Linked DNA regions of Sinorhizobium sp. BG8. The protein of the gene in region 1 binds, or shares a complex with, the protein of each later gene. Links are inferred from orthologs where the notes say so. Each region holds a gene or a part of one and is shown on either strand. Other genes may lie near its edges.

The links. The genes of interacting proteins can lie anywhere in the genome.
Region 2: the proteins of F3Y30_RS16350 (region 1) and uvrB are in contact, whole or in part, in a crystal structure (PDB 7EGT), measured with the Thermus thermophilus proteins. The link is inferred for Sinorhizobium sp. BG8 from one-to-one orthologs. Residues at the interface, in WP_096412145.1 of Thermus thermophilus: His654, Arg656, Phe657, Gln666, Asp668, Glu669, Lys680, Arg681, Leu682, Ser683, Lys685, Tyr686, Ala687; in WP_096411307.1 of Thermus thermophilus: Glu23, Leu25, Arg26, Asp27, Gly28, Glu29, Arg30, Phe31, Arg55, Glu326, Asp327, Phe328, Glu379, Ser382, Gln383, His398, Gly400, Arg401.

Annotation. Positions count from the first base shown.
Region 1 is NZ_CP044011.1:3,463,815-3,467,532, reverse strand. What follows is about bases 314-3,416. They hold F3Y30_RS16350 (UvrD-helicase domain-containing protein), read right to left. Parts: upstream 3,042-3,416; coding sequence 585-3,041; downstream 314-584. Other genes in these bases: F3Y30_RS16345 (carboxymuconolactone decarboxylase family protein), read right to left, coding at 3,159-3,416; F3Y30_RS16355 (dicarboxylate/amino acid:cation symporter), read left to right, coding at 314-479. In the rest of the region: more of F3Y30_RS16355, read left to right, coding at 1-313; more of F3Y30_RS16345, read right to left, coding at 3,417-3,566; F3Y30_RS16340 (cyclase family protein), read right to left, coding at 3,627-3,718. UniProt on the Escherichia coli protein: A helicase with DNA-dependent ATPase activity. Unwinds DNA duplexes with 3'-5' polarity. Translocates on single-stranded DNA with 3'-5' polarity. Initiates unwinding more efficiently from a nicked substrate than double-stranded DNA.
Region 2 is NZ_CP044011.1:3,242,711-3,246,753, reverse strand. The notes cover bases 310-3,737. They hold uvrB (excinuclease ABC subunit UvrB), read right to left. Parts: upstream 3,432-3,737; coding sequence 510-3,431; downstream 310-509. Other genes in these bases: F3Y30_RS15305 (hypothetical protein), read right to left, coding at 3,709-3,737; F3Y30_RS15315 (AAA family ATPase), read right to left, coding at 310-319. Outside these bases: more of F3Y30_RS15315, read right to left, coding at 1-309; more of F3Y30_RS15305, read right to left, coding at 3,738-3,912; F3Y30_RS15300 (hypothetical protein), read right to left, coding at 3,977-4,043. UniProt on the Escherichia coli protein: The UvrABC repair system catalyzes the recognition and processing of DNA lesions. A damage recognition complex composed of 2 UvrA and 2 UvrB subunits scans DNA for abnormalities.

The DNA of each region.
Region 1 (3,718 bases):
AGGAATCCATGTTCATCGCCTTCGGGACGTCCAGCAGCTTTGCCGCGGTGCCGGCCGCCATGCGCGGATTGAAGGACGGGCTGGGCCTGGACCGCAACAGCGTCGACATGGTCATGCCGCTGGGGATCACCCTCAATCCGCCGGGCTCCGTTTTTCACTTCGCGCTCGCGACCATGTTTCTCGCCAACCTCTACGGCGTCGACCTGGATCTCGGCTGGACGGCGTTCGTGATCGTCGCTTCGATGCTGGCCGGCGTTGCCGCGGCAGGCGCGCCGGGCATTGCCGGGCTTTCGATGATCTCGCTCATCCTGGTTCCGCTCGGGTTGCCTGTGGAAGTCGCGATCATCCTGTTGGCGGCCATCGACCCGATCGTCGACCCCATACTGACGGTCGTCAACCTTCAGGCCAACTCCGCGACGACGGCCCTGATCGGCGGCAAGGAAGAAAATGCGTTCATTGCGGACGAGGTGGCCGCCTGATCCGCGCGCCTTCCTGGCGAATGCTTCCCACGATTGCGTGGGTACTGGTGTCGGGCGTTCCATGGCGGAGGTGATCCTCCGCCATCGAAAGCTACCGGCATCGCGTCATGTCTTTTCGACGAAACCGTCCAGCACGCGTTTCTGACCTGCGCGGTCGAAATCGATGGTCAGCTTGTTGCCCTCGATCGCGGCCACGTTTCCGTTCCCGAACTTGAGATGGAACACGCGGTCGCCGACGGCAAAGCGCGACGGCTCGGTGGCGGTGGACTTGGCGACCAGCTCGCCTTCGATCGTGCGGGCGCGCGGGCCGCTCTCGCCATAGCCGATGCGCTCGACCGCATGGCCGGAGCGCGAACCCCAGTTGTCGCGGGTGGCGTCGGTCTTGTTCTGCTGGGCGCGGCGCCAGCCCGGCGTGGAGTAGGAGTTCTGGAACGGCTCCTGCTTGTCAAAGCGGGACTGACCGTAGCCGCCACGACCGTAGCCGCCATAGGACTGCTCGACCTCGGCGACCTCGACGTGGGCTTCCGGCAGTTCGTCGAGGAAGCGCGACGGCAGGGTCGACTGCCACAGGCCGTGGATACGGCGGTTCGAAACGAACCAGATATGGCAACGGCGCTTGGCGCGGGTGAGGCCGACATAGGCGAGGCGTCGCTCCTCCTCGAGCCCGGCGCGACCGCCTTCGTCGAGGGCGCGCTGATGCGGAAACAGGCCTTCTTCCCATCCGGGCAGGAACACGGTTTCAAACTCGAGACCCTTGGCGGAGTGGAGCGTCATGATCGAGACGGCGTCGAGATCCTCGTTCTGCTCGGCATCCATCACCAGCGAGACGTGCTCGAGGAAGCCGCGAAGAGATTCGAAGGCCTCCATGGAGCGAATGAGCTCCTTGAGGTTCTCCAGGCGCCCGGGCGCTTCGACGGACTTGTCCGCCTGCCACATGGCCGTGTAGCCGCTCTCGTCGAGGATCTGCTCGGCGAGCTCGGTATGCGGCGTCGTTTCGAGCAGCGTCTGCCAGCGGCGGAAATCGGCAACAACATCGAACAGGGCCTTGCGCGCCTTGGGCTTCAACTCGTCCGTCTCGATGATGTCGCTGGCGGCGGCGAGCATCGGGATGTCACGGGCGCGGGCGTAGTCGTGCAGGTTGCGTATGGTCGTGTCGCCGAGGCCGCGCTTCGGCGTGTTGACGATGCGCTCGAAGGCGAGGTCGTCCGCCGGCTGGCAGACGAGGCGGAAATAGGCCATGGCATCGCGGATTTCGAGCCGCTCGTAGAAGCGCGGGCCGCCGATGACGCGGTAGTTGAGGCCCAGCGTGACGAAGCGGTCTTCGAACTCGCGCATCTGGAAGGAGGCGCGCACCAGTATCGCCATGTCGTTGAGCTTGTGCTTCTGGCGCTGGAGCTGCTCGATCTCCTCGCCGACCGCGCGGGCTTCCTCTTCCGAATCCCATGCGGCATGGACGACGACCTTGTCGTCGTCTGGATCGTGCCGGTCGGTGAAGAGCGTCTTGCCGAGGCGGCCCTCGTTGTGGGCGATCAGATGCCCGGCGGCACCGAGTATGTGGGCGGTCGAACGGTAGTTGCGTTCGAGCTTGATGACCTTGGCGCCCGGAAAGTCCTTCTCGAAGCGCAGGATGTTGTCCACCTCCGCGCCGCGCCAGCCATAGATCGACTGGTCGTCGTCACCCACGCAGCAGACGTTCTGCGGCACGCCCTTCGCACGCTGCGCCAGCAGCCTCAGCCACATGTACTGGGCGGTGTTCGTGTCCTGGTACTCGTCCACGAGGATATAGCGGAACCTGTCGTGGTACTCGCGCAGGATATCCGGATTGGCGCGGAACATGCGGATCGGGTGCAGCAGAAGATCGCCGAAATCGCAGGCGTTCAGGGTCCTGAGGCGGTTCTGGTAGGCGGCGTAGAGTTCGCGGCCCTTGCCGTTGGCGAAGGCGCGGGCGTCGCCTTCCGGAATCTGGGCCGGGTCGAGACCCTTGTTCTTCCATCCGTCGATCATGCCGGCGAACTGCTTGGCCGGCCAGCGCTTGTCGTCGAGGCCCTCGGCCTGGATGATCTGCTTGATCAGCCGCACGACATCATCGGTGTCAAGAATGGTGAAGTCGGAGCGCAGGCCGACGAGCTCGGCGTGGCGCCGCAGAAGCTTGACGCCGATCGAGTGGAAGGTTCCGAGCCAGGGCATGCCTTCGACGGCGCCGCCGACGAGCAAGCCGATGCGTTCCTTCATCTCGCGCGCGGCCTTGTTGGTGAAGGTCACGGCGAGGATCTGCGAGGGAAAGGCGCGGCCGCTCGCAAGGATATGGGCGATGCGGGTCGTCAGCACGCGGGTCTTGCCGGTGCCGGCGCCCGCAAGCACGAGGACGGGACCGTCGAGCGTCTCGACCGCTTCGCGCTGCTCCGGATTGAGGCCGGAGAGGTAGTCCGGGGCACGCGAGGCATCGCGCGCGGCCATGGCGCGTGCCGCAATGCCGCCTGTGCTGCGTTCGGGAACCGGTGTCTTCTTCGCAAGCGCCGGGTCTTCATCGAAGAAGGGAATATCGTCGTAACCGCTCATCATGCGGCCCAATGTAGTGATTCGGGGGCGAAAGGCCAGTTTTCCGTTCTTCTTTTATTCCACGCTCCCGTCTCCGACGGCACGGGTGCGGCGGGGCAGACGGGTTGAGGGTGCGTCCGCTCAGCCGCGATCGGCGTCGAATGCCGAGTCGACGGGTACCTGGAGGGCGGTCGCAAGCTGGTTCGTCTTGCCGGCGAGCGCGATGATGGAAAGGAGTTCGGCGTGCTGCCCGGCCGTCATGCCCTTCGCTTTGGCGGCAGCCGTGTGCGAATGGACGCAGTAGCCGCAGCCATTGGTGACGGAGACGGCGATGTAGAGCATCTCCTTGACCAGCGGATCGAGTTCGGAGGGCGCTGCCATGACGGCCTTGACCTCGCGCCACGTGCTTTCCAGCAGGGCGGGGTCGAAGGCGAGGTAGAGCCACATGTTGTTGATGAAGTCGGACCTGCGCGTGGCCCGGATGTCGTCGAACACCGCCTTGACGCGGGAATCGGCTTCGAGGTCGGCGGGAGGCTTGACGGTGCTCATGGCGAATTCCTTGCAACGCGAAAGGAGACCGGCGGCGAATGTCGCCGGTCCCGGACGGGATCAGGCGAGCGCGAAGACGCGGGCCGGGCCGCCGGTGCCGCCGCGAACCTTCGGTGCGCCGACGATGATCGTTGCGCCCTTTACCGGCACCT
Region 2 (4,043 bases), 220 kb from region 1 along the record:
CTTTCAATGAGAGTCTTGGATCTCCGCAAATTAGGTCAACTGCATACGATGGGACGGAGATTGGTTTCAGTTGTTCGTTATAACCCTTACCTAGTGAAAGTGGATGAATAATGTTGTGTATAGTGTAACTATTTCTATCCTCATAAATATTTAGAATTTCCTCATCGCTAAGCATTAGTTGAGTGGCGTTACATTGTGGATCCGCATCTATTACCAGTACTTTTTTATTCAGATTATTTCCTAGGTATGCGGCGACATTGCACAAAAGTGTAGTTTTCCCCACTCCGCCTTTGTTATTGAAGAAAGCGATGGATTTCATTTATTTTTAGCCCTTCGAAATTGGCTGATACTATCTGCTGTATAATACCGAGATGTTCTCAATATTCATTGGTTTGGAGATCATCCGGAATAGCCATGGTTTCGATCGTGATCGTACCCAATTTTATCTTATAGGCGAATCATGAAAGACTCGTATGACGAAAGTTGAGGTAGCAAGAAAGCAACACCGCTCACCGCCCCGGCCGTCCCGTCTTGCCCTTCGTCCGGCCCTTGCGCTTCTGTTCGCCCGGGTCCTCGTAGGAACCGGCGCCGATCTTGCCGCGGACGAGCGGGCGGGGGTCATTCTTTTCGCTCACGCTGTCGGCGCTGCCCGGGGACGCCGAACGATCGGCGGCGGACGCTTGTCCGCTGCGCTGCGCTCTGGTGTCCGCATCCGGCTTCTGAGGGATGTGTCCGGTCACCGGTTTCTCGGTCCGCCCGACGGTCATTTCGTCGAGGGAATTCCTGCGGAACAGCGACTTCCCTGATGGGACTTCCGTGTCTGTGCCGGGACCCATGTCGTCGAGGGAGGGTTTCTGGAACAGGGAACCTGACGGGGCCTTGTCGCCGCCTTCGGCATTGCGCGCCGCATCGGCCTTGCTCCCCGTCGTGCCTTCGGCACTCCGCGCCTCTTGCCGTGCCATGGGGTCGTCCATCGTGGCGAGTTCGGCCGCCTTGAGGCGCTTGATCTCGTCGCGGATGCGGGCGGCCTTCTCGAAGTCGAGGTCGGCGGCGGCGTCGCGCATCTGCTTCTCCAGCGCCTCGAGGTGAGCCTTGAGGTTGTTGCCGACAAGGTGGCCGGCCTCGGCAAATCCCTTGCCGCCGACGCCTGATATGTCGGCGCGAACGTGGTCGCGCTCGTAGACGCTGTCGAGGATGTCGGAGATCTTCGCCTTCACCGATTCCGGAGTGATGCCGTTCGCCTCGTTGTAGGCCACCTGTTTCTCACGGCGGCGGCCGGTCTCGTCCATGGCGCGCTGCATGGACCCGGTGATCTGGTCGGCATAGAGGATGACCTTGCCATCGACGTTTCGCGCCGCGCGGCCGATGGTCTGGATGAGGGACGTTTCCGAGCGCAGGAAGCCTTCCTTGTCGGCGTCGAGGATGGCGACGAAGCCGCATTCGGGAATGTCGAGGCCTTCGCGCAGGAGGTTGATGCCGACCAGCACGTCGAAGGCGCCGAGGCGCAGATCGCGGATGATCTCGATGCGCTCCAGCGTGTCGATGTCGGAGTGCATGTAGCGCACGCGAACACCCTGCTCGTGCAGGTATTCGGTCAGGTCCTCGGCCATGCGCTTGGTGAGCACGGTGACGAGGGTACGGTAGCCGGCGGCGGCGGTCTCGCGGATTTCGCCGAGGACGTCGTCCACCTGGGTTTTTGCCGAGCGGACCTCGACGGGCGGGTCGATCAGGCCGGTCGGGCGGATGACCTGCTCGGCGAAGACGCCGCCGGACTGCTCCATCTCCCAGCCGCCCGGCGTCGCGGACACGGCGATGGTATCGGGGCGCATGGCGTCCCATTCCTCGAAGCGGAGTGGCCGGTTGTCCATGCAGGAGGGCAGGCGGAAGCCGTATTCGGCGAGCGTCGCCTTGCGGCGGAAGTCGCCACGGTACATGCCGCCGATCTGCGGGATGGTGACGTGGCTCTCGTCGATGAAGATCAGCGCGTTGTCCGGGATGTATTCGAAGAGGGTCGGCGGCGGCTCGCCGGGCCTGCGGCCCGTCAGGTAGCGCGAATAGTTCTCGATGCCCTGGCAGGAGCCGGTGGCCTCCAGCATTTCCAGGTCGTAGCGGGTGCGCTGCTCCAGGCGCTGCGCCTCCAGCAGGCGGCCGGCCTTCTCCAGCTCCGCGAGCCGCAGCTTGAGTTCCTCGCGGATCGACTTGATGGCGCCGTTGAGCGTCGGGCGCGGGGTGACGTAGTGCGAATTGGCGTAGATCTTCACCGACTTCAGGTCGCCGGTCTTCTGGCCGGTCAAGGGGTCGAACTCGGTGATCGCGTCGATCTCGTCGCCGAACATCGAGATGCGCCAGGCGGCATCCTCAAGGTGGGCCGGGAAGATCTCGATGGTGTCGCCGCGCACCCGGAACGAGCCGCGCTGGAAATCCATGTCGCGGCGCTTGTATTGCTGGGCCACGAGGTCGGCCAGCAGCTGGCGCTGGTCGAGCCGGTCGCCGACCTGCATCTGGAAGGTCATGGCGGTGTAGGTCTCGACCGAACCGATACCGTAGATGCAGGAGACGGAGGCGACGATGATGCAGTCGTCGCGTTCGAGCAGCGAGCGGGTCGCCGAGTGGCGCATGCGGTCGATCTGCTCGTTGATCGAGGATTCCTTCTCGATGTAGGTGTCGGAGCGCGGAACGTAGGCCTCGGGCTGGTAGTAGTCGTAGTAGGAGACGAAGTACTCGACCGCGTTTTCCGGGAAGAAGTTCCTGAACTCCGAATAGAGCTGGGCGGCGAGCGTCTTGTTCGGCGCGAGGATGACGGCGGGGCGCTGCGTCGCCTCGATCACCTTGGCCATGGTGAAGGTCTTGCCCGAGCCGGTGACGCCGAGGAGGACCTGCGAGCGCTCGCCATTGTCCAGGCCCTCGACGAGGTCCTTGATGGCGGTCGGCTGGTCGCCGGCCGGCTGGTATTCGCTCATCATGCGTATCGGCACGCCGCCTTCCGACTTTTCCGGCCGGGCAGGGCGGTGCGGCGTCCAGAGCTTGCCGTCCTTGAAAAGCGGGTTGCCGGACTCGATCAGCTTCGACAGGGCCTCGACCGTCGCGGTGACGCCGGATCCGGACGTGAGCTTGTCGGCCTCCTCCAGCGAGACGTCGAGACCGGCGACGGGGTTGAGACCGGCCGCGGTGCGCGTCTTCGGGTCCGTCGAACCGCCGATCGAGACGCCCCGGGATGTCTTGGAGGCCGATATCTCGACCTTCTTGCGGTGCTTTCCGGCCTTGGAGGCGATCTGGCGCTGCGTCTCGATGGAGGAGGCCTCCGCCTCGGCTTCAAGCTGCTTCACCCAGTCGGACACGCTGCCGGAGAGGGGAGCGCCTTCAAAGGACGCTTGCGGGGCTTCCTCGAAGCCTGGGCTCGAGGGCGACGGTTTTTTCGGTGATCTGGCCATGGCGGGAATATGGAGAGAGTCAGGACGAAAGGAAAGAGGCAAAGAGTACAAAAGGGAAACGGATTGCACGCCGCGCGCGGTTCTCCCGGCACCGGAACAGGGGCGGACGCGGCCGGGCACGTTCGGCATGCGGGATCCGGGACCAGAGGCTCACGAGGACCGGGCCCGGCGGTGGCGCGCGATCAGGGCGCGGGCCGGGGAGCCGGGCTGCGCGCTCCCCCGACCTCCGGGAGGCCTCCGCTCACAGACGGGCTGAGCCCGTCCGTGCCGTCGCCGGTCACGGGACCACGACGCCCTGGGCGTCTCCGCAGGAGCAGATCGAGCCGAGGATGGCCGGCGGTATCTGGCACACGCCCTGCTGAGTGGAGCAATGATACCCCAGGGCCTGCGCCATTTCGCGTCCGACGATCGCCTGTGAATGCTGGGCGGCGCTGACGATCAGCGTCGCCAGAACGAGGGCTGTGGATGCTTTCAGGTTCATGGCGTTCCTCTCATCCGTTTGCGTTGTTTCCATAAGCATGCGCCCGGGAGATCCGGACGTCGCGTCATTTCGGCGTTGCGACTTCGGCCTGCACCGTGGAAGGCGGCGATTCCGCCTGCCTGATCTCGACT